DNA from 3 places in the Bacillus sp. SRL337 genome. Region 1 is predicted to be linked to each of the others. Evidence: riboswitches for the same ligand, from Rfam matches in the RefSeq annotation. Region 1 holds a riboswitch; each other region holds the start of a gene.
What was found. A riboswitch is a leader RNA that binds a small molecule or an ion and turns the genes downstream of it on or off. The one in region 1 is predicted to bind cyclic di-GMP.
Positions count from the first base shown of each region.

Region 2: linked by a shared signal. The riboswitch ahead of AC4E8A_RS20210 (hypothetical protein) and the one ahead of AC4E8A_RS21145 (GGDEF domain-containing protein) in region 1 are both predicted to bind cyclic di-GMP.
Region 3: linked by a shared signal. The riboswitch ahead of AC4E8A_RS04195 (EAL domain-containing protein) and the one ahead of AC4E8A_RS21145 (GGDEF domain-containing protein) in region 1 are both predicted to bind cyclic di-GMP.

Region 1 is NZ_OZ481793.1:4,209,330-4,217,253, reverse strand. Features, by position in the region: gene AC4E8A_RS21170 (AAA family ATPase) at 1-57, shown strand, start outside; gene AC4E8A_RS21165 (DUF58 domain-containing protein) at 8-1,363, shown strand; gene AC4E8A_RS21160 (stage II sporulation protein M) at 1,779-2,750, opposite strand; gene AC4E8A_RS21155 (RDD family protein) at 2,887-3,696, shown strand; gene trhO (oxygen-dependent tRNA uridine(34) hydroxylase TrhO) at 3,873-4,844, opposite strand; cyclic di-GMP riboswitch class I at 5,119-5,205, shown strand; gene AC4E8A_RS21145 (GGDEF domain-containing protein) at 5,276-6,316, shown strand; gene AC4E8A_RS21140 (hypothetical protein) at 6,353-6,556, opposite strand; gene AC4E8A_RS21135 (acetamidase/formamidase family protein) at 6,695-7,624, shown strand.
Region 2 is NZ_OZ481793.1:4,004,214-4,012,137, forward strand. Features, by position in the region: cyclic di-GMP riboswitch class I at 519-604, shown strand; gene AC4E8A_RS20210 (hypothetical protein) at 994-1,233, shown strand; partial or broken gene AC4E8A_RS20215 (ISL3 family transposase) at 1,345-2,561, opposite strand; gene fliT (flagellar protein FliT) at 2,739-3,086, opposite strand; gene fliS (flagellar export chaperone FliS) at 3,086-3,490, opposite strand; gene fliD (flagellar filament capping protein FliD) at 3,524-5,542, opposite strand; partial or broken gene AC4E8A_RS20235 (transposase) at 5,914-6,228, opposite strand; partial or broken gene AC4E8A_RS20240 (flagellar protein FlaG) at 6,250-6,324, opposite strand; gene flaG (flagellar protein FlaG) at 6,380-6,736, opposite strand; partial or broken gene AC4E8A_RS20250 (transposase) at 6,971-7,207, opposite strand; partial or broken gene AC4E8A_RS20255 (IS3 family transposase) at 7,317-7,924, opposite strand, start outside.
Region 3 is NZ_OZ481793.1:852,050-859,973, forward strand. Features, by position in the region: gene AC4E8A_RS04160 (alpha/beta hydrolase) at 1-876, shown strand, start outside; gene AC4E8A_RS04165 (threonine aldolase family protein) at 956-2,041, shown strand; gene AC4E8A_RS04170 (toast rack family protein) at 2,207-2,935, shown strand; gene AC4E8A_RS04175 (hypothetical protein) at 3,179-3,424, shown strand; gene AC4E8A_RS04180 (hypothetical protein) at 3,488-4,306, shown strand; gene AC4E8A_RS04185 (hypothetical protein) at 4,326-4,517, opposite strand; gene AC4E8A_RS04190 (DUF2161 domain-containing phosphodiesterase) at 4,885-5,625, shown strand; cyclic di-GMP riboswitch class I at 5,706-5,790, shown strand; gene AC4E8A_RS04195 (EAL domain-containing protein) at 5,883-6,644, shown strand; gene AC4E8A_RS04200 (sensor domain-containing diguanylate cyclase) at 6,659-7,612, shown strand.

The sequences.
Region 1 (7,924 bases):
GCGACGGTTGATACGATCATTGAAGAACTTGTGGGGGCGGTTCCTGTTCCGCGATAAGGGAATCCTTCCAACCGGACGGCTGATGATGTCAGCGGCCGTTCTGTCTTTACTTCTGTTCCTGGGCGGGTTCTTCGGAATTTCCTGGAGCCTGGTCATTACCGTTAACCTCGTGTTTCTTTTGCTGAGCCTGTTAGACCTCGCCGCTTCACCACGTAAAAACGAGATTTCGGTCAGCAGGGTAATGCCGGATGAAATGGAACGGGCGTTGGAATATGATGTCCAAGTGGAAATTTCCAGCGAATCAAGGCATGCGTTTTCCTATAAAATGACCGATGGAATTCCGCAATCCTTCCATAGGCCGTTTCCTTTAAAAGGTACATCTAGTGAGGGGAAGTCATCGTTTTTATATAAAACAGCGGCGCCTGTACGCGGGCAGTATGCCATTGAAAAACTTTTCCTTCGCTATCGAAGCAAGCTTGGCCTCTGGGAAAAGCAAAAGACTTTCAGGATAGAAGAAACTGTGAAAGTCATCCCTGACCTGACGGATACAAAGCGGTTCCTTGAGGATGCCCAGCAGTTCCTGATCTATGAAGGCATGAAGATCCGGAAAATGAAAAGCGGGGCAGGGGAATTTTCCAAAATAAGAAACTATGCTGTCGGAGATGATCCAAGATTGATCAACTGGCGGCAGACGGCCAAGCTGCGCGAAGTCATGACCAATGAATATGAGCCTGAACACGGAAAATATATTACGATACTAATCGACTGCGGCAGGATGATGGGAGCCGAGTTGACGAAAGGAAACCGATTGGAAAGGGCCTTGGAAGCCGCAATGACCGTAAGTGCTGCTGCGTTGCAGAAAGGCGATTATGTTTCGGTGCTGGCATTCTCCCGGGACATCAATGTTTTCGTCCCGCCTGCAAAAGGCATGGCCCACCTGCAGACCATCCTGCAAAGCATCTACAATCTGGAAGTGGATTCTGCGGAATCGAATTATGCAGCGGTGCTCAGTTACCTGCAGACCGTGCAGAAGAAGCGCAGCCTGCTTTTATTATTCAGTGATGTCGGCTCATTCCTGCATGAAGGCGGGGCGTTGACATACCTTCACCGTCTTCGCCAGCGGCATTTATTTTTAATGCTGGGTATAGAAGACCGTACAGTGCTGAACCGGGCTGGCGATGAACCCCAGTCTGTGAAGAATACGATGATCAAAAGCATGGCACAGAAGCAACTGCTGATCAAGAAACGCGAAAAAGTGAAGTGGGAAAAAAGAGGCCTCCAAATGGCGGAGGCCAGGGAAGAGAAGCTGGCCGCAGTGGCCGTTTCTCATTATATTGATATCATGAATCGAGGGCTGCTTTAGGCTGAAAAGCGGAAAGGCCCCGCTCAGCTGTGTACGGCCTGGAAGTCTTCCGCATGAGATAAAGGAATCACGAAGAGCACTAGCGATTCGATGATGACTTATTGTTAAAAGGCAGAAAGGCCCCAATCAGCTGCAGACGGACAGGACGGACTCGCATGAGATAAAAGGAAACACAACGAACTTCGTGAGTTGATGTTGACTTATCGCAAGGAGGAGCCGGGAAGTACGCTAGCTGTTGGACATTGGAGCTGGATTCGTAAGGAGAGTGGCCGAATCTGCTAGGCGCTGGCCGCTGGAGCTGGATGAAGTAAAAAGCGGGAGCGGCCAATCGTGGCGCAACCATTTATCACCCGCACCGCTGATCCAGCAGGAGACCACGCATCTTCTTATGCTTTTACCAACGTATTTACACCGGTTAGACGAGGTTCACTCGCGTTTTCTTCAGGAGCATGCTTCCAATCAGGACATAAAGGATCAATCCGATTACCGTCAATCCGGCAATTACGTATTTGACTTCCAGTGATAGAGTGGAAGGTGTGATGAAGCCTTCAATGATACCGGCGATCACGAATAAAGGAATTGTACCGAGAAGCAGCAGGACAGAGCGTTTTGCCTGCTGCTTTAATTGATAGCCCCGCGAGTAACGGCCCGGTGCGAACAGCTTATAACCCATGAGCAAGCCTGCACCTCCGGCTATGAAAATCGCCGTAAGCTCGATCATCCCGTGCGGCACGATATAAGCCCAGAACTCATAGCTTTTTCCGTAATGCCAGAAAAGGGCAGCAATCGCTCCAATGATGATGCCATTATAAATCAGCAAGTACACGGTCAGAAGGCCGAATGTAATGCCGCCTGCAAAAGCCAGCAATGCGACCTGGATGTTGTTTGTCATGATGGTAGCGGACATCATTGGGGCATCAACATTTCCTTCATTTTCACCAAGCCGTTCCGGATCAAATCCCTGGGCCATATTTTCAGGCAGTACAGAATAAATATGAAGCGGGTCACCGGCAACGGAGAAGAAGCTTCCGACTGCTCCGATGATGAAAAGTAGCATGGCGAAAAGGATCATCTTCCACTGCTGAAGGAACAAACCGATAAAGGTGACACTGAAAAAATGGCGGATCTGCTTCCAACTGGAGATTTGGTCGCGGTACAAGAGATTGTGAGATTTAGAGACAAGTTCATTCAAGTAAGATGTCACATCTTCTTGAGGATAGTAGGTCTGGCTGTAGGAAAGATTTTGGGCAGCTTTTTGATAAAGCCGGCTGAAGCGGTCAATAGCCTTTCCCTTGATCTTACTTTTGCGTCTAGGCATGCTTGCGATCAGTTCCTCCAGCTCTTTCCAATCACTTCGATGCTGCTGGATGAATTGTTTAGAGTTCATAAAAACACCTGCTTTTTTAATAGGGTATATTTCCGGCAACTTCGGGTGCATTTGTCACTTGTCGGAAAATATGTAATTATTGGATGGTTCCGTCATCTTTATTATAGTATAAAAATCAGGAAATGAGGAATCGGATATGCGCGAGGAACAGATTGATATCAAAACACCCGAGTATGTGTCGCTCCAATTTCGGACGGCGGGGCTCGGAAGCCGGGCTGCAGCGTTCTTGATAGACCAGATATTGCTGACAGTCATTAATATCTTAGTGATCATTATATTGGCGTGGACATTGAATATTTCCTCTCAAAACCCGTTCATCGAGGCACAGACCTTTCATTCCGGGACGATTGCCATCGTTGTAGTCGCCATGTTTGTGCTGAATTGGGGCTATTTTTTAGTTTATGAATTTTTTTCCGGCGGAAGGACGCTGGGGAAGAAATTGATCGGTATCAGGGTCATCCAGGATAATGGTCAGAGCATCACGCTTCTCTCAAGTTTCATCCGCAATATCTTAAGGATTGTCGATATGATGCCGGTATATTATTTTGTGGGGATGCTGATGGTATTCTTCCATGGAAAGCATAAGCGGCTTGGGGATATTACCGCCGGCACGATGGTCGTCCATGAAAGAAGAAAGAAAAAAGCGAAGAAGAAAAGCCCTATCGAAAAGGAGGTAGAGTCCAGGGGGCTCAGCAAGGAAAGCCTCGACATTGAAGAAGGTGCACTCAGAGCCTTGGGTGCTAAAGAGTGGAAGCTCCTGAGGACCTACAGCCAGCGGTTCACCCATGTGGAACAGAATCAAAGGCTGGTATTGACAAGGCAGGTCGCAGATATCATCCTTATTAAGATCGGGATGGAAATCGAAAGGCAAACCGAGCAGGAACTCGAAAACATCCTCCTCGTCCTCTACCTCAAACTCAAAGACGAGTGGGAATTCGAACTTTAATGCTTCACCACTTTAAAGCAGTCGGGGACAGTCCCCTGTTACGTTAACGTATTAAAGGACTGTCCCCTGTCATATTAACGCATTAACGCGATGGGGGACTGTCTCTCATCGCGTTAATGCGTTAATCAAATAAAAAGCGTGAGGACCTCCGTCCTCACGCTTTTTTACATATCTATTTAAGCTTTCACGCCATCTTCTTCTTCAATTTTACGAAGTCTTTCTGCTACTTCCTCTTCAGAAAGGTTGTGCTCCATCACGTAACGGTTCTCTTCGTGAGTACGGCACTCGTGAGAGCAGCTTCTCATATATTTGTGTTCATTTTCTTCAGAGCATAGAATTTTCTTGTTACATGGCGGGTAAGCACAATTCACATAGCGCTCACATGGCTCGCCGGTATAGTAATCTTTGCCGACAACGACATGCTCTTTGCGGTTCACCGGAACAGCGATTCTTTCATCAAATACATAAAGCTGTCCGTCCCAAAGGTCACCTTGAACCTCGGGGTCATAACCATAAGTCACAATCCCGCCGTGCAGCTGAGCCACATCCTCATAGCCTTCGCGCTTCAACCAGCCTGAGAATTTCTCACAGCGGATTCCGCCTGTGCAGTAAGTGATAACTTTTTTGCCTTCCAGCATTTCTTTATTGTCACGGACCCAGTCAGGAAGATCACGGAAGTTTTCAATATCCGGTCTGATTGCTCCTCTGAAGTGTCCCAGATCGTATTCATAGTCGTTCCGTGCATCAAGCAAGACAACATCATCACGTTGAATTTGCTCATAAAAGTCTTTCGGATTCAGGTATTCACCGGTGATTTCATGTGGATTGATATCATCTTCAAGACGAAGAGTGACCAATTCCGAACGGTGTTTTACCTTAAGCTTCTTGAATGCATGCTCATCCGCTTCATCAATTTTAAATACTGTATCATGGAAGCGGTGGTCGTTCTTCATCATGTCCATATATTGCTCTGTCGCTTCGATCGTACCGGAAACCGTTCCGTTGATCCCTTCCTTCGCGATCAGAATGCGTCCTTTAAGGCCCATTTCCTCACAACGCTTCTTGTGGTACTTTGTATACGCCTCAGGATCCTCAATTGTTACATAATTATAGTACAGAAGGACTCTGTATGGTTTTGTTTCGCTCATATTCTTTTCCACCTATCGATTTATATTTGCAAGATATAAATGCCAGATGCCATTTCTCTTACGATTTACTATTATAGCAAAAAAACAATAAAAATATTAGTGGAAATTTTTATTACTGATTAACGTATTATAATAGCTTCATCAAATTAATCCTTTAACGCTTTAAAGCAGCCGGGGACTGTCCCCGAGTGCTTTAAAGCGCTAAAGGGAACACTCGATTCTTGATTTCAATATAATTCCAGTGTATGATATAGGCTATAAGTACCAGGTGAATAAGGACTAAGGGCAAATCAGTCGAAAGGCTGGGGCGCAAAACTACAGGGGCTACCATCCGAAAAGGATATGCCAGCCAGTTGCACACAAATGATGGCGCCCTCTTTGAGTGCGTTTTTTTTATTGCCACAAAGTAGTCATATAGGGAGAGAGTCACAATGACAAATGCAAAGCCATTGTCAATACAAAGGTTAAAATATCGATTTTATGCTGTTTTGCTGCCTATATTTCTTTTCATATCATGCTTAGGGTGGTATGAAGAAGGGCGTGCGGAGTCTCCAGATTTTATTAATAAGACAATACTGGCTGTTCTTGTAATACTATTTTTTCTTTCCGCATTAATCGTCTTTTTCAAGAAAAGCTGGATTGAAACATCCGAAAAAATTATGATCATTGCAGTCTGTTTGGTAAGTTCCATCAGATTCACCCATGCAGTCAGCTTTGAACTGGAGCGGACGATGACACTTGGGCCGTTCACCTATTGGATGCCTATGTTTTACATGTTTCTGTTTTTCCTCTTGAACACCAAGTGGGCCCTGCTTACAACCATCTCTACATACTTATGGTTTCTTGGTGTAGCTTTTTATAAATTGCCTGATCTAATCGGAACGCCTGCAATATACGAGCTGGTTCACTACTTCTTCGCGAATCTTGTCTTCATTGTGACCCTCTTCTTCCTCCAGACCGTGAAACAAAATTACATCAAAGCAGAATTATTGGAGGAAACCGCCAACACCGATTATCTAACCAGGCTGCCCAACCGCAGAAGATTAGACCAGGAATTGATCCAGGTCCTGGACAACCAGCAGGACCTATCTATTATATACTTGGATATTGATCATTTTAAGAAGATCAATGATACCTACGGCCATACTGCAGGTGACCGCTTGCTAAAGGAATTCACTGTTAGAACGCTCCAGGTAATAGGGGGAAAAGAGTTACTCGGACGCTGGGGCGGAGAAGAATTCATGCTGATTCTAAAGGATCAGAATCTCTCACAGGCTGCCGTTCTTGCTGAAAAAATCAGGAAGCATATCTCAGAACATAACTTTGAAAATATTGAAACGCTGACAGCCAGCTTCGGTGTAGCCGAAAGACAAGAAGGCGACACTCTGGATTCACTGTTAAACAGAGCAGACAAAGCCTTATACGAAGCAAAGAAAACCGGGAGGAACCAAGTGGTTTCCAAAGAAACGTAAAAAAGCAGTCTGGAAGCAAATTCCAGACTGCTTTTTTTATTCTTGAGCCTCTATCACGGTGACGTGAGTGACTTTGCCTAACTGAATTCTGTAAAGGACATCATTTTCCTTGAAAACAAAATGGTCCGAATCATTCCCGAAGATTTTATGAAGGACAGTTGCCTCTGTACGTTCATCTTCTATAAAAAAAGAAACCGTTTTGTCGCTATCAAAATGGAATTCCACACGAAAATTTTTCACTGTGTTTTCTCCTTTCAAAGTTATCATTTCAATTGTTACTTTCCCGATGATCCCTGGGGTAAACGTGTACTAAATACTATTTGTTTCAGAAAAAATACGGTAAAGTAATGAAAAATTCAGAAAAAAGGGATGATGACGATGCAGAAAGTCACAAAGGAAAATTTCTTTTACGCATTCAGTAAGGAAAATCCAACATCAGTAAAAGTAGAATCAGGCAGCAGTATCACAATCGAAACCTATGATTGTTTTAAAAATCAAATCACTTCAGAGGATACCGTACTGGAAGCCATGGATTGGAATCAAATCAATCCGGCCACGGGGGCAGTCTATGTAGAAGGAGCGAGGCCGGGGGATATATTGAAAGTGAAGATCGATAAAATCGAACTCGAAGACAGGGGAGTGATGATGGTTGAACCGGGTCTTGGCGTGATGGGGCACCGAATCGATGAGTCAGAGATAAAAATCATTCCAATTGTTGACGGAGAGGCAGTGTTTAATGAAGATATCAGGCTCCCGCTGAACCCTATGGTTGGCGTTATAGGTGTAGCCCCTGAAGGAAAGGCGGTCTCCAATGGAACTCCCGGTCCGCATGGCGGGAATATGGATACAAAGCTGATTGCAGAAGGAAGCACTTTATATCTGCCTGTTTTCCAGGAAGGGGCATTGTTCGGACTCGGAGACCTTCATGCTGCCATGGGGGATGGTGAAATCAGTGTAAGCGGAATCGAGATCCCGGGCAAGGTGACAGTAACGCTGGACGTATTAAAAGGCTCATCGATTCCGTATCCATTTGTGGAAAACAAGGAGGGCCTTGCTGTCATCGTCTCTAAGGAAACGGTTGACGAAGCGGCTAAAAGTGCGGTGGAAATCATGGTTGATACGCTTTTGCCGCAGACAGAGCTGTCTCTCAACGAACTGACAATGCTGTTCAGTGCTGCAGGCCAGTCGCAAATCTCACAAATCGTCGACCCGCTCATGACGGCGAGGTTTTTCGTACCGCACGATATCATAGAAAAGGTAGGAAAACCGGAATTTTTATGTGGTGAAGACGAAGAAGTAGGAGGGTGAATAATAACTAGGCCGGCCATTGACAAGCGCAACAAATTGAAATTCCTTTAGGCAATTTGCTTCATTTGAGACCGTTGGCTGATTGCTTTTAAAATAAACAGTTTATCCTGTGTTGTAAGCATTCTCCAGCTTTTCACTTTAATCTTCATAAGAATCGCTCCTTTTAGGTTTAATGGATGTAGATTTCTTGATGAAGAACTGCCTTGCTTTTGGCCTAGTTTTTATATATAAACTTAATACCCAATGCTAAACACACTATAAACAACAAAAATTCCTACAATTTCCGGGGAAATATGTCGA
Region 2 (7,924 bases), 210 kb from region 1:
TTCTCATGCACCTCAACGAATAAACTAGTAATAGCTTAATATTATGTGAAGTTTTCGGACCTGAACACCCGTGCAAAATCAAGAAAAGAGGAACTTCTACCGTCTATAATTTACAATATCCGGAAGGGATACTTTCAAAAAACCTTACTATGGGCAGAACACCTGTAGTCATAACAATATTGGGCCGGGACGAGTAAGTTTCGTCCCCCCTATTCCATCTCCAATCAGAAAAGACTTGCTGCTTGCACTGTGAGGTAATGGAAAAGCAGTTGAAATGTCCAGCACATATAGTCGTATGGAAGGAAAAAATAGAATCAATTATCCCTGAAATGGAATGGAATTTTCTATATCATACGCTCATAGTAAATGATGGACTCTTATAGAATTCAAATCTTTAGTACTTTAAAATCAGATATTTTAGCGAAAAATGGAGTAATTTGTAATTTTTTTCTGGAATTTATTGAAAACTAGGTCTTTATGATTTATTATTAGAATAGTTTTAAAAGTCTATTGACAAAATTGAAAAAAGGCAAACTTTTCGAAAGGAAAGGACGCAAAGCCACGGGTCTAAGGTTAGCTAAACTAAGATAGCCGGGCTGCCAAAAAGTTTTGTAGATAATAATGCGGAGCACTTTTCCATTCCTATTCATTTATCCACCTTCTTTTTGGTGGTCTTTTATTTTTTTCAAGAAGAGGGGATGGAATTTACTAAAAAAAATTGATTAAATAAAGTATCTATAAATATGTTTAGCCGGTTTCAAGGTGAGATGAAAGGTTGAAGACAGACAGGAAAGCTGCGGAGACAAGCTGCAAGTCTGTTATAAGTGTAAGAGACAAAAATCACCTGAAGACTATTATGGAAATGGACTTTATAAAATTGTTCAGAATGCAGAAAGAATTGAATTAATAGAAAGTCTCTCATGAAATACTAACAAATAAGAATGGTAATGGGTTATAGTTTTCAATTCATTAAAAAAGAAGGGAAGAATGCCAATGTCTATCATGACGGTTTTATTTGGCTCTGTGGAATATTTTGAAAGAGAATTACAGATCTATATAGAGAAAGAAGAATTAAATTATATGACGACCAGCCAAAAGCTAGAGCTCTCGTATTCAACATTAAAAGAGGATATTGCTCATAGTTTCATATGCAGTGATAGCTTTCGCGAAGAATGCTTGGAGAACCTGGCGAAGGCTTTTTTTCAGGTTAGCGGCTCTTTGGTGTTAAACTAAAACTCAAAAACATAGAAACACCCTCTCCTAGTGCCAATCGAATTGCATTAGGTCAGGGTGTTTTTTCGGTTCAACGTCAAATGTTGGGGTGAAGTGAATTTTGCTTCACCCTTATCCAATATGTGAACCCAGTCTTTTATACGTATGTGTTAATAGTATTTTCGCTCGAAAACGCGTAAAGCTTCGAAATCCAAATGCGTTTCGTTTCATCACTTTCGTTAAGTTGTTAATTCCCTCCAAGAAGCCGTTAGAATAGCTATAGGTAAAGCTATTTAATATTTCAACCTGCCAATTTTTTAATGTTTGCGCTGCTTTTTGAAACTCCGGGATGCCCGCCTCATCAACGGCTTTGTAAAAGGAATATAAGTCATTTTTGGTTTGGTGGATGTTCTCTTCTCCATTTTGTTTCGCCTCATCGAACCAGTGACAGAACAGTTCTTTCAATTCATAGGCCAGCTTTAATTCAGGGGACATGTCCAGATAACGTTGAAGATACCACTGATTGTCCTCTGTTAACTTATAGGATTTTTTATAGAATACATGTCGCATCTTTTTGCATTTCTTTCGATCATAATCATGCCAGCTGGATTGAACTCTTCTCCTCACTCCATCAAGTGCCCAATAGATATATCGAACAAAGTGAAACCGATCCGCCACAATAATAGGCTTCCCAAGGGCTTGTGTGACAGCTGCTTTAAAAGACTGACTCATATCCATGATTACGATTTCCACTTGAGCTCCATACTTTCGGAGATAGTGCTTAATCGTATTTTTGTATCGATTCGGAAGGATATCAATGGGCTCTTTAGTGATGCCATTCGCGATTATGAGCTGGTACTTGCCTTCTCTGGTATCTCCTTTGTATTCATCGATGGTGATCACTTTTGGCAATTCCTTCGCTTCTTCGTTGACTGTCTCTTTGGCCAATTGATCAAAGCGCCTTGCGACCGTTGAAGGGGATGTTCCATACACTTCTGCCGTCTCCTTGAACGTCTTGCCTTTAATACTACGAATTTTAACTGCCTGGTTCAGTTCCACTGATAACCGTTGGTATCTATTCACAAAAGGGTTCTTTTCCGCAAACTTCTTTCCACAAGGACAAGCATATCTTCTCTTTTGTAAAAGATTAGTGTGTGTCTTTCAAATAGCTTTAAATGCTTAATTTTTTGTATACGATAGTCGTGAATCTTATGAGTGAAAGTAGCACAAACCGGACAACTGTGGGGTGTAACCGGCTTCTCTGTATAAATCCAAAGTCTCGCTTCCACTTCCTCCATTTTCGTAACCATTGCTTCTTCAAAACCGGGTAGAATTATGTTAAAATTCATTATGCACGAATCTCCAATCTATACTTGTTTCTCGACAACTCAAGTATAAAAGACTGGATGATTACATGCATTTTTTTTGTTCAAATTGTGTAAGAACCCCAACAAATATTATAGAACCGTTTTTTCAATTTTTCCTACCCAAAAAAGAACCCCTATGATTAGAGGTCCTTTGAACATTCAATTCTTTTTATCGTAATAGAATCCATCCGTTTGAAGATGATCGTATGGATTGGAGTATTTTTTCGCAGAGGCTTTCTTTTTAACCGTACCATTCATTTCCTTCTTGATAGCATCCCGAAAGTCTGCCATCTTACGGTCTATCACTTGATTCCACTTCACAATTTGACTGCCCATCTCTGCTTCTTGTTGAGTGTATGGTGCCTTCACTCTTGCCAAGACAATTTCTCTTTGTTCTAATAGAGATTCCACTTTAGAGATACGTGCATCACGATCTTCCTCGGTCTGTGTTCCCAGTATTTGAAACAACTGCTTTGTTAATAGATAACATTCTTCAACAGAAGACATTAGGCTTTATCACCTGACCCAGCGTATTGCTGCTGTCGGTTCGTTTGAATGACCTGTTTCCATGTATCCCGAAATTCTGTAATAAACTCTTCAACTTCATTTAAAATAGCAGAATCATTCTTTAAATTGGCTTCTATTAATCTCCTATTAAGGTAATCATAGAGAGCCATCATGTTTTTAGATACAGCAATATCCATATTAAGGGTCACCATCAGTTCACTGATGATATTTTGAGCTTTTTGGATATTGACATTTTTCACTTCCACCTGTTTATCGGATATCGCTTTTTTAGCAAGCTGGATATTTTTCAGGCAGCCGTTATAAAGCATAAGCGTTAACTCCCCAGGTGAAGCCGTTGTGACTGAGTTGTTTTGATACGTTTTGTAGGGGTTGTTAATTGCCATTTAGACACTCCTCACTAATTTTATAATAAATAATTACATGCCTCCGCTGAATTGCTGCATTAGATAGGCTGATTGGGAATTTGCTTTCTGTATTGCCTTTTCCATGGCTGTAAACTGGCGCCAGTAACGGTCCTCAACTTGTTTCATCCGGTCTTCGAAACGGTCGATTCGGTCATCCATATTTTTTAGATTTCGCCCAATGGCAAACTGCTGATTGGTTGAAAAGGCGTTCCCGGCCTTTTCTTTGAGTTTGTCCATTGTATTGTTGGCCGTATCATATAGCCGGTTGATGATCCCTTTTTCTCCTTCTGTAGTTCCTTCCCAGGAAAACAAATTTTGCACAGATGCAGGATCCTCCTCGATGGCTTTTCTTAATTCTGTTTCGTTTATTTCAAGTTTCCCACCTTCTAAATAGTTGCTGGTGGTCTTAATACCTATAGAAGCGAGCTGGCTGAAAACCGAGGAAACTCCACTATTTTGGACAGGCTGGTAGAAATTCATCCGCATTTCTGACAAGACATTTGATAGAATAGGATCTCTTCTTAAAAGGCCACTCTTTGCCATATCTGTCCACTTTTCCTGCTGTTTATCCGACAAAGATTCCTTCTGTTCATCCGTTAAAGGCTTGTAAGAGCGATAATATTCTTCTGAAGATTTATCGCTTATCTTTCCTATCAGCTCATTGTACTTTTCAACAAAACCTTTTATATTCTCAAAGACTTTATCTGTATCATTATTTACTGAAATACCGGCAGAACCAGAGGTGAACGTCTGCTTTAGTGTAAACGTTACTCCGTTCATGGTAAATGCGTTGGAAGTTCTTTCAGTTTCCAAACCGTTAATGGTGAATTTTGCATTCGTCCCACCCGCTTCAGTTGCATCAGCACCAAATTTCAAAACAGAATTCAGAAAATTACCAGAAGTAATAATTTCCCCGCCTGTCTCATTGTAATTTCCAGATTCCGTCCTGGTTAATGTCACTTGGTCCGAAAACGAATCATACATCATCGAGAGTCCAACCTTAGAGCTGTTAACTTTTCCAATCATGGTATTCAAGGATTGGTTTTCTTGAACAATAAAATTTTCAGAAGTCTCTCCTTTTGAAGTATGAGCCCCTAAAGTAAACGAAGTATAGTTTTGGGTATAGGTAGCTTCAAAGGAAGTACCCACAACTTGTTCCTCATTAAAAGTAACTTTTCCTGTTTCTTTGTCGATATATCCCACTTCAGTTGAGTTTTTCGGATCTATAATGGTAAATCTATTGTTTGAGGAGTCATCATTGATAGTATAATCTTCTCCACCAATTTTAAAAGAACTCAGCGACTTTAAAGAACCACGCTCGAGCTGCCATGTGCTGGTTGCAGCATCAATCGTTTTATTTTCAGTTCTGTTTTGAGTAATAAACTCTGCCTTTACAGTTGATCCCTGAGATAGCCCAGAACCTCCAAACACTAACTTATCGTTCGTTATATCCAGATAGACTTCCCCTTCTGCCGGTGTAGAAGATTGAACCACTTTATAGTTCTTTCCATCCACTTTCACATTCAAAGTTCCTGAATCAATGGCATCAACATTTAACGCGAGTTCAGTGGTACCGTCTGTAGTAACATTGAGGGTTTTATTTTCGACTGCTCCCTCGCTCCATGTAAAAGCTGTGCTGAAATTTGAGTTTTGGGAGAAAAGGCTCTTCGCTGGGTCTAGCGTATCGTTGGAGATTTTACCTCCATTAATAAGCGTAGCTGCACTTGCCAACTGATTGACATTTTGTATATTATAAGATCCCTGAGAAGCAGACGAGGTTGCCGTTGCTGTCAATAAATCTTCATTAGTTGAAGTAGTAGTGCGCGCACTATACTTGGATGAAAATTTCATTTGAGTGAGTTCCGAACGAAAATCCAACAATAACGTATTTATTGAACGATAGTCATCACGTTTCCATTCCAAGATTTGTTTTTCTTGCTTTAATTTATCTAGGGGCATGCGTTCTGCCTTCATTAAATCAGCAACTATGGAATCAATATCCATACCGCTGGCCAGACCACCAACTCTCATAATCTCACTCCCTCAATAAAGTTAATTTTTCTTTCAAATACTCGCTTATTCTCAAAATTTTTTAAAGAATCAATAGTGGTTACATAATTGGATAATGCTTGAATATCTTTAAAATACTTACAGGTTGGGGCCATCCTATCTCCCAGACTGGATGGGTTTGAAAAAATAGACTTATAACCGTGCCAGGAAATCTCCACAGTGCTCACGGTCGCTAACCCTCCCATTTCTCTCAGGATTGGTATCCATACATTCCTTCGTCCTGCGTATCCATGAGGTTGAGGTTGGATATGCTCCTTTGCTGGGTCTGATGCCCGGATGGAATAAATAAGCTCCAACTCTGCACTATTGGTATTTATGAAATGATAAGCTCTTTAATTGTTTAGATCCTTCTTACGCAATCTTTTTACTTGTTTTTGAGGCAATCCTGCTAGTAACTTTGAACCATCAAATTCACATTGCTTATGGCCAATGACAAAAAGCACGCGTAATAATTTACAACACAAGGCGATGAGTGACTGTTGTTTTTTCAATGGTTTTTCAGTCCGAGTTGTATAGTGTTTATGCAAGACTTTAAATGTTGGATTATGAGCGACAAGGGGTCTTATTGCTAAATAGAGAGCCCAGCGCAGCCGACTTCGTCCTCTTTTTGTAATCCTGGTTTGGCCTTTATACTTACCAGAACTGTGTTCCCGTAGCTTTGAGGGTATTTCTTTAATTACTTCATTCGTTTGTTTATTAACAATTGTTACATAGCAGTCTTTTAACTTCTCATGATACTCAAACTTTAAATGTGTTTAAGATTCTGTCAAAAACTCATTAATTCCTTTCACTACTCCTTTATATCTTTTTATCTATCATTAAGCCTATAAATTCTTTCATTGCTGCGTGCATATCTAGGACTTTTTTTGAGGGTATTTCTTTAATTACTTCATTTGTTTGTTCATTAACAATTGTTACATAGTAGTTTTTTAACTTCTCATGATACTCAAACTTTAAATGTGTTTTAGATTCTGTCAAAAACTCATTAATTCCTTTCACTACTCTTTCAAATTTATCTTTTGTGACAGGTTCTAGATGTTCTGCTACCTTTTTTTCAGTCTCTATATTAGAAGTTCTTTTTAAAGGAACTATTTGTTTATCTCCAGGATAACTTAATGATTGTAGAAATTTTTCGCCTGTCACTTTTTCAATCATCTATTTACCTCCTACTAGGTTATACTTCTTTTATCGGAGTTATCACTATAAATGTTTAGTTGTTTCAGTAGGCATATACATTAAAAACCACCCTTCATAATGAGGGCACTGAAAATCTGCCGATTTCTAAGCTATAAATATAATTAATAAAGAAAAAGTCAACCCTTCTTCCTATAAAAGGAAGAAGGGTTGGCTTTTTTCTTGGATATCACCGTATATGCTGCCCTTTTATTATCATATTAGTTTGAGGATCCTTTTAATGTTTACCGCAAATATTGCCATGGCACCTTGTAACTCCATGCCAATTAGACCCGAGGATTCTGCTACATTATACCCGTGTCTGTGTTTTAACTCACTATTTTTAGCTTCAATTTTATATCGTTCTTTTGCCTTCTCCTTAAAGTATTCACTTTTCTGGAATTTTGCTTGGGAGGAGTGCTGATCGGACTTTATGGAAACGGAGTACGTCTGATACTACGTCAAGAAAATAGACACAGATTTTTCTACCGCGCTTACGCTTGGTGGCCTTCATAAAAAAGTTTAAATTTAAAGCTTTTTAAACTTTTTTATGAAGGTTAAATCAGGCCGCAGGATTTCCGTTCATTTTTTCAAATTCATTTGGCGTTTGATAGCCCAAAGTCGAATGGATCCTCTTGGAATTGTAGAAAAACTCAATGTACTCGAACAACGATTTCTTGGCATCTTCTCTAGAAATATACTTGGTCTGATAAACGAGCTCACGCTTAAGAATGCCATGAAAGGACTCAATACAAGCGTTGTCATAACAGTTGCCTTTTCGGCTCATGCTTCCTATCATATCGTACTTTTTCAATAATGCTTGATACTCTAAAGAGGCGTATTGAACTCCCCTGTCAGAGTGGTGAACGACTCCTTCCCCAGGCTTTTGACGCCTGTATGCCATCTTTAACGCTGAGAGTACCAGAGCCTTTGTCATAGTCTTATCCATTGCCCAGCCTACTATTTTACGAGAATACAAGTCCATTACGGTCGCCAAATACAACCAGCCCTCGTTGGTCGGAATATAGGTGATATCCGTTACCCATAACTGGTTTGGCTTGCTTGCTTTGAATTGACGATTCAAGACGTTTTCACTTACTGGATACTGGTGCTTCGAGTTCGTCGTTGCCTTGTATTTCTTGACGGTACAGGACCTCCATTGGTTCTTGG
Region 3 (7,924 bases), 1.3 Mb from region 1:
AATTATTTTTACAATGTCGCCATCAATCGAAGCCATGATTCCGTGGATCTATATGGAGGATCAGAATCGGCAAGCGCCATGATGGATGCAGAAGAACAGCAGCGGAAATTAGAGGAAGTCCTGAAGTGGACAGAAGAACAGACGTTTGAAAACGTAGAAGTGAAGTCAAAGGACGGTCTGAAGCTGAGTGCAGTGCTATTGAAAAGTGAGGAACCTTCCGGGAAGGCTGTCGTTTTGGCGCATGGATACAAAGGAAGTAACAAACAGATGCCCGGCATTACCCAGTTTTATCATGAACTGGGGTATGATGTCCTTAAGCCGGATGCGAGAGGGCATGGAAAAAGTGAAGGAAGCTATATTGGATATGGATGGGATGATCGCAAGGATTACAATGAATGGGTCAATCTATTGATCAATGAATATGGAGAAAAGGAAATATATTTGCATGGATTTTCGATGGGAGCCGCAACGGTTCTGATGACCAGCGGCGAAGAACTGCCTTCCGAGGTGAGAGGAATCATCGCTGACAGCGGATATACAACGGTCGAAGAGGAGCTCGCCCATCAATTGAAGTACCTTTATCATTTGCCGGCATTTCCGTTGATGGACATCACAAGTGCCGTGACAAAGGTAAGAGCTGGCTACACATTCGCCGAAGCCTCCGCAGTTGAACAGGTCAAAAAGAATACAAGGCCGCTCTTCATCATCCATGGAGACCAAGACGAACTGGTGCCGACTGAAATGGCGGATGTCTTATATAACGCTGCTTCCAGCGAAAAGGAACTCTGGATCGTCCCTGGAGCTGGCCATACAGAAGCATATACAGTGGCAGAGGAAGAATACCAAAACCGCTTGAAGGCATTTTTGAAAGAGTGACAGTCACACCCCGGATTATGTCGAATGTGTTCGACATATCTCGGGGCGTGACTGTCACCAATAAAAGGAGATGTACATAATGAGTGAGAAAATGACGTTGTTCCATACTTTTAAAGAAACCCCTTTAAAAACAAACGGCCATGGGGACCGGAATGCCGGAGTATTGAAAGAAGCTTTCGAGCATGTGGCTTCTGAGGTCGAAAGCGATATTTACGGAACCGGAAAAGTGATTGACGATTTTCAATTGAAAATGGCGAAGGTACTGGGCAAGGAATCATCGGTATTCTTCCCAAGCGGAACGATGGCCCAGCAGATTGCCTTGAGGATCTGGTGTGATGAAAAAGGGGTGAAAAAGGCAGCGTACCATCCATTAAGTCACCTGGAGATTCATGAAGAAGACGGAATTAAGGAACTTCATGGTATCGAAACCATTTTACTCGCGGATAAGGACAGAGTGATCACCCTGGAGGATGTGCAGAATATGACAGAGGAAGCGGCAGTAATCCTGCTGGAATTGCCTCAGCGTGAAATCGGCGGCCAGCTTCCGGATTTCGAAACACTGAAATCCATATCAGATTACTGCCGTGAAAACAAAATCTTCCTTCATCTAGATGGAGCCAGGTTGCTCGAGGTCCTTCCTTATTACAAAAAGACAGCAGCGGAAATCTGTGCTCTTTTTGACAGTGTATACATCTCCCTTTACAAAGGAATCGGCGGAATTGCGGGAGCCGTCCTGGCAGGCAGCAAAGATTTCACAAAGAAATCGAAAGTTTGGAAGAGAAGGCATGGCGGTGATTTGATAAGCCTTTATCCGTATATCATCAGTGCAGATTACTACCTGGATCAGAGAGCTGGAAAAATGGAGCAGTATTATCAAAATGCCCAAGAGTTCGCTCAGTTTTATAATAACTGTGAAAAAATCTCTACACTTCCAGAAGTGCCGGTATCCAACATGTTCCATGTCCATTTTCAGGTGTCGAAGGAAGCCCTTGAGCCGATCCTTGTTGATGTCTATGAAAAAACAGGTGTCGGTTTAAGCGGATATCTGCGTGAGAACGGAGACTCCTCCTGTTATTATGAAGTGAGTATCGGCGACCTCTACGAGACGGTCCCAAAGGAAAAGCTGGAAGAAGCCTTTCACCTGCTGAATGAAAAACTGAAGTAATTATAGAATGAAAGCGGCAGTTTCTAGAGCCGCTCTTTTTCCATTATTGACGACATGCATCACTACACCTCAGGTCTTAGTAAAAGTTAAACCCCTGGTTCGTTTTGCCAATTTACTTATTTGTTTATAATGAAAATATAAACAAAGTGGTTGGGAGGAAACCAAATGAAGAAACGATTAATGACCGGTGCCTTATTATGTACAATATTGGTGATGTCAACAGGGTGCAGTCCATTTGAATCTGTGACGTTCGGCAAGGAAAAAGGGACTGAATATGAGGTGGAAGTGGAAAAGGATTCGGCGAAAGAGTTGGAGGTCGACCTTCGGCTTGGAGCAGGGGAGATGAATGTTTCCGGCGGTGCCGCTGAATGGATGACAGGAGATATTATCTATAACAATGAAAGATTGGAGCCCGTGGTAAAATATGACCTGCATGATGACAGGGGAGATATTGTGGTCAAACAGAAGAAAAATACGGGGTTAAAACTTGGCAGTACTAAAAATGATTGGAACCTTCAGCTAACCAATGATGTTCCAATCGACCTTCGTGTAGACGCAGGGGCTTCAGATACCAATCTTGACCTGCGCGGCCTGCAATTAACAGATTTAAAAGTGGATGCAGGTGTCGGTGAAGTCGAAGTCGATCTCAGCGGAGACTGGAAGGAAAGTTTCGATGTCGACATTAACACCGGTGTCGGTGAAACCACGGTCATCCTCCCGAAATCTGTTGGTGTACAAATCACCTCCGAAGAAGGAATCGGGAAAGCAAATTTTGCTGGATTTACTTCCCATGGAGATCACACCTATGTGAATGAAGCCTTCGAGACAGCTGATGTCTTGATCACCCTGAAAGTTGAAACTGGTGTGGGTGAAGTGAACTTTGAATTAGAATAAATGGGGGCATGTGCATTCAGTTCAGGTTGGACTGGATGCTTTTTTTATTTGTTCGGATGAATGACAGCAAGTTGCTGCTGCCGGGAAAAATTAAAGCACAACCTGCAGGGATCGGCCGGTGGCAAGGTCAGGGGAGCAACCTATGAAAATTTTGTGCAATAGCAATCTGATTAAAGATTCCGCTGCAACTTAAGGCTTTTACAGGGTTACTATCTCGAAAAGCATTGAATCACGAACCAGCGAATGAAAATTGCCAGAGAAGCTGTCGCGAAAAGCCCGGAATCGCGACAGGATGGACTGAGTCCCCAGAAAAGCTGTCGCGAAAAGCCTGGAATCGAGACAGAATGGACTGGAATCCTAGAGAAGCTGTCGCGAAAAGGGCGGAATCGCGACAGAATTGAATGGGTTTGCAAAGAAGCTGTCGCGAAAAGCCCGGAATCGAGACAGAATGGACTGGAATCCCAGAAAAGCTGTCGCGAAAAGCCGTGAATCGAGACAGGATGGACTGGAATCCCAGAGAATCTGTCGCGAAAATCCTGGAATCGAGACAGAATGGACTGGATCCCTAGAGAATCTGTCACGAAAAGCCCGGAATCGCGACAGAATGGACTGGAAACGCAGAGAAGCTGTCGCGAAAAGCCCGGAATCGCGACAGAATGGACTGAATCCCCAGAGAAGCTGTCGCGAAAAGCCCGGAATCGAGACAGAATGGACTGGAATCCCAGAGAAGCTGTCGCGAAAAGCCGTGAATCGAGACAGGATGTACTGGAATCCCAGAGAATCTGTCGCGAAAATCCTGGAATCGAGACAGGATGGACTGGAATCCCAGAGAAGCTGTCGCGAAAAGCCCGGAATCGAGACAGAATGGACTGGATCCCCAGAAAAGCTGTCGCGAAAAGCCTGGAATCGAGACAGAATGGACTGGATCCCCAGAGAAGCTGTCGCGAAAAGCCCGGAATCGAGACAAAATTGAATGGAAACGCAAAGAAGCTGTCGCGAAATGGGCGGAATCGCGACAGAATGGACTGGATCCCCAGAAAAGCTGTCGCGAAAAGCCTGGAATCGCGACAGAATGGACTGAATCCCCAGAGAAGCTGTCGCGAAAAGCCTGGAATCGCGACAGAATGGACTGGATCCCCAGAGAAGCTGTCGCGAAAAGCCTGGAATCGAGACAGAATGGACTGGATCCCCAGAGAAGCTGTCGCGAAAAGCCGTGAATCGCGACAGGATGGACTGGAATCCCAGAGAAGCTGTCGCGAAAAGCCCAAAACCGAGACCCAACCCATGGCCCCAAAGGTATTGTCGCGGAAAACATTCATACGATTGACCACAATCCCGCCAAAAACCGCAGTTTACGAAAAGGTCCAGTAACAGCACCCAATCCCTTACCTTAACCGATGCCCTCTGTTCCATTCCGCTTCAACCTGCTCACTCCCCCACCCTCAACCTTCTCAAGAATCTCCTTTAGCAGCTTTTGGATTTGAAAATGATGAAAAACCGTCATTGAAATCAAGATGAAACTGAATAAAGCAGATAAAATTGTGCTTTTCAACAATCTGTTCATTACATTTCTGTTTACCATTGGAAGTCCTCCAGTTTGTATCATTTGATGTGTATTATCCTTCTGTGCGGAGAAACTATTCAGCTTGGAGCAAAAATGGATATTCATTACGGTGCTTCAGGAAGTACGGTATAATGGGGGTACTCTTATTAATACGATATTTTTGAATTGATTGTAGCTGCTGGAAATACCCCAAGGGACGAACTTTTCCCTGGGATACGGGGTTGTTGCTATCTGAATAAAAAACAGCTCTTTTCTTTCTTGTTTTTTAAGCTATTTCTAGTGAGTTTAGGCGATATATTTTGCCATTCATATTAAATCGCAACAAAGTTCAGGAAAGAGCATAGTAATTTAACAGTTGATTAATATTGCAGGAAGGTTTTTTACAATGAAGGAGAAGAAAAAAATTCTAGAAGCTGATCTTTATAAACCTATCCAGAAACACTTCACAAAAGAGGGCTACAAGGTGAATGGGGAAGTGAATGATTGTGATCTGACTGCGGTTAAGGGGGAAGACTTAATCATTGTGGAGCTGAAACTCAATCTGACGGTTGACCTGCTGATCCAGGCCACTAAACGGCAGCGGCTCACGGAGTTTGTGTACATAGCCATCCCACGCCCCAAGAATATGAGGTCGAGGCGCTGGAAGGATATCCGGCATCTGGTCCGAAGGCTGGAGCTTGGCTTGATCACTGTATCAGTTGAGAATAAAGTACCGAAGCCACAGTTTATCCAGCATCCGGAACCGTTCGACCTAAAGAAGAGCAAACAGGGAAGCAGCCGCAGGAGAACCCGGCTCTTGGCCGAAATCGAAGGCAGAAGTGCCGACTATAATGTCGGGGGCAGCAGCAAGACCAAGATCATGACTGCATATAAAGAAAGCTGTATTCAGATTGCCTGTTATCTGGAGCAGTCAGGACCACTTGCCCCGAAGGATCTGGTGAAGATGGGAACAGGTCAAAAGACTCAATCCATTCTTAGTAAAAACTATTATAAGTGGTTTGAGCGGATAGAACGCGGCATCTATCAGATTAGTGAAAAAGGCAGGCAGGGATTACAGGAATATCCTGAACTTACCGATTACTATATGGAAGAGTTCGACAAAATCCAGAGATCTTTGCCGAAATAATTTTGTGACCGCATCAGTCATGAATATTGCATCAGGGTAAAAGTACCTATATAATGAAAGTGTAAATAATTTCAAATTTAATTTGATAAAGGCAAACCCATCGAAAGGCGGGGACGCAAAGCTACAGGGGCTAAAGTCCAAAGACTATGCCAGCCAGCTGCCGGATTTTCTACGAGTCTAAAAGACTATTCCGGGGAGGAATGGTCTTTTTGTCATTCCGGCTATTTTACTTCAACCTCAGAGAACAGGAGCTTATTATGAATCTAACACTATCTGATATTATCACTGAAGGTAAGTTCTGGAATGTCTTTCAGCCAGTTTATGAGATTAACAGCAGCAGTCTGATTGGCTATGAGAGCTTGTTCCGTTGTGATTTCGATTCCAATCCTGAACTGGTGTTTTGCCATGCCAAGAGATCCGGGATTCTGTATGAATTGGATACAGCAGCCATTAAGCGGTCGATCAATGTCTTTAATGAGTACTTCTCCCGGAAAAATATGAGTTTTCCTTACCTTTCAGTCAACTTGTACCCCTCAACCATCAAGCATCCTTTTTTTGTTCAATTTTTACATAAGCTCCTGGAGGAAGTTGAGCTGCCTCCGGAAAAAGTAGTCTTGGAGATCAATGAAGCAGAGCAGAATGATGACTTTAATAAATTCAGGAACATCCTTCATGACTTGAAATCACGGGGATTTCTGATTGCAATGGATGATTTGGGAAAAGGGAACTCCTCATTGAAAATGGTTCTGGAGCTGGAGCCGCAAATCATTAAGTTTGACCGTTACTTTTCAAAGGACCTGTCAACCAACCCGAAAAAGCAGAGGCTGCTTAGAGCAATCGTTGACTTTGCAAAGGAAGATACCAGTTTCATATTGGAAGGCATTGAAACAAAAGAGGACCTGGCTGCTGCCAAGAATATCGGAATACAATTTGGCCAGGGCTATTATCTTGGCAGACCTGAAAAATTGGAAAACTGCGGCAGGCATCTGAAAGAAATCATTTCTTCTTATAACTTGTAATAAGGAGGTTCGCCATGGGGGTATGGATGTTAACTGGGGGCATTGCCGTTGGGATTGCGCTCTTCAAAGCCTTTGATTATATTAAGAATTCAGAAGCAAGAGTAAATGAAAAAAGGATATTTCAGCTTGTTGAAAGGTCTCAGGATATCATCTACTATTGTGAAATAAAGCCTGCACTTAAATTCAAATACCTGAGCCCGTCCATAGACAGCTTATTAGGAACTGGAATTCAGGTGCGCAGCATGGCAAATGCAGAGACTTGCATGGAAATTCTTCATCCGGAAGACAGGGGTATACTAGAGAAAAAACTTTCTGGAGAATGGGATTATAATCAGCCGATCGTCCAAAGATGGAAAGATACAGAAGGAAATTATAAATACTTCGAAGAATTTGCGACGCCAATCTATAAAAATGGCGAGATCACGGCTATTCAAGGAGTCATCAGGAATATTGATGAGAAGATGCAGCTTCAGGAAGAACTGGTTTACAAAGCTCATCATGATGGGTTGTCAGGATTATATAACAGGCTTTTCTTTGAAAACGAATCCGGGATACTCGATGAGTCAAAGGAACAGCCTGTGGCTCTCCTGCTCTGTGATCTGGATGAGCTGAAATATTATAACGATACGCATGGCCATAGAACAGGCGATGAACTGATAAAAGAAACCAGCAAGATTCTCAAGGCATTGCAAAATGAAGAAATTCTTGTATCCAGGATCGGCGGTGATGAGTTTGCCATCTTGATTAAGGATCCAGGGAGATATCCACCGGAAGAAATGAAAAACAACATCCTTCAAAAGATTGCGAGTTACAATCGCTCTAGTAAAAAAATTAACATCATGCTCTCGATAGGTTTTGCTTCCAGCCTGTCCTCGATCGGTAAAATGAATGAGCTGTACACATCAGCGGATAAAAATATGTATAAAGAAAAAAGAGGCAGGAAAAAGATGGTGAATGGATGTTCCTGAATAGCGGAAAATAAGAAAACGCTATATTTCGCAGGCCGTTCACCTTTATTAATGAGAAATAGTCAAAAATGAAATCACAGGAAAATACGTTTTTACATCCATATGACCAAATCGTATAGATTGCTGGATTTGCCCCTTGTATACTAAGGATTCTCAAAGGAAGAGGAGCTCTTTCTTTCTTATCGAGTTATTTCTGTTGAAGTGGGGACAATGAATTTCGCAATTCAGGTTAAACAGCCAGAAGGTTTACGAAAAGAGCCAGCGAATGTGCTCCTGTTCATTTGGTGCTAATTAAGTGAGTTATCTTGTTCA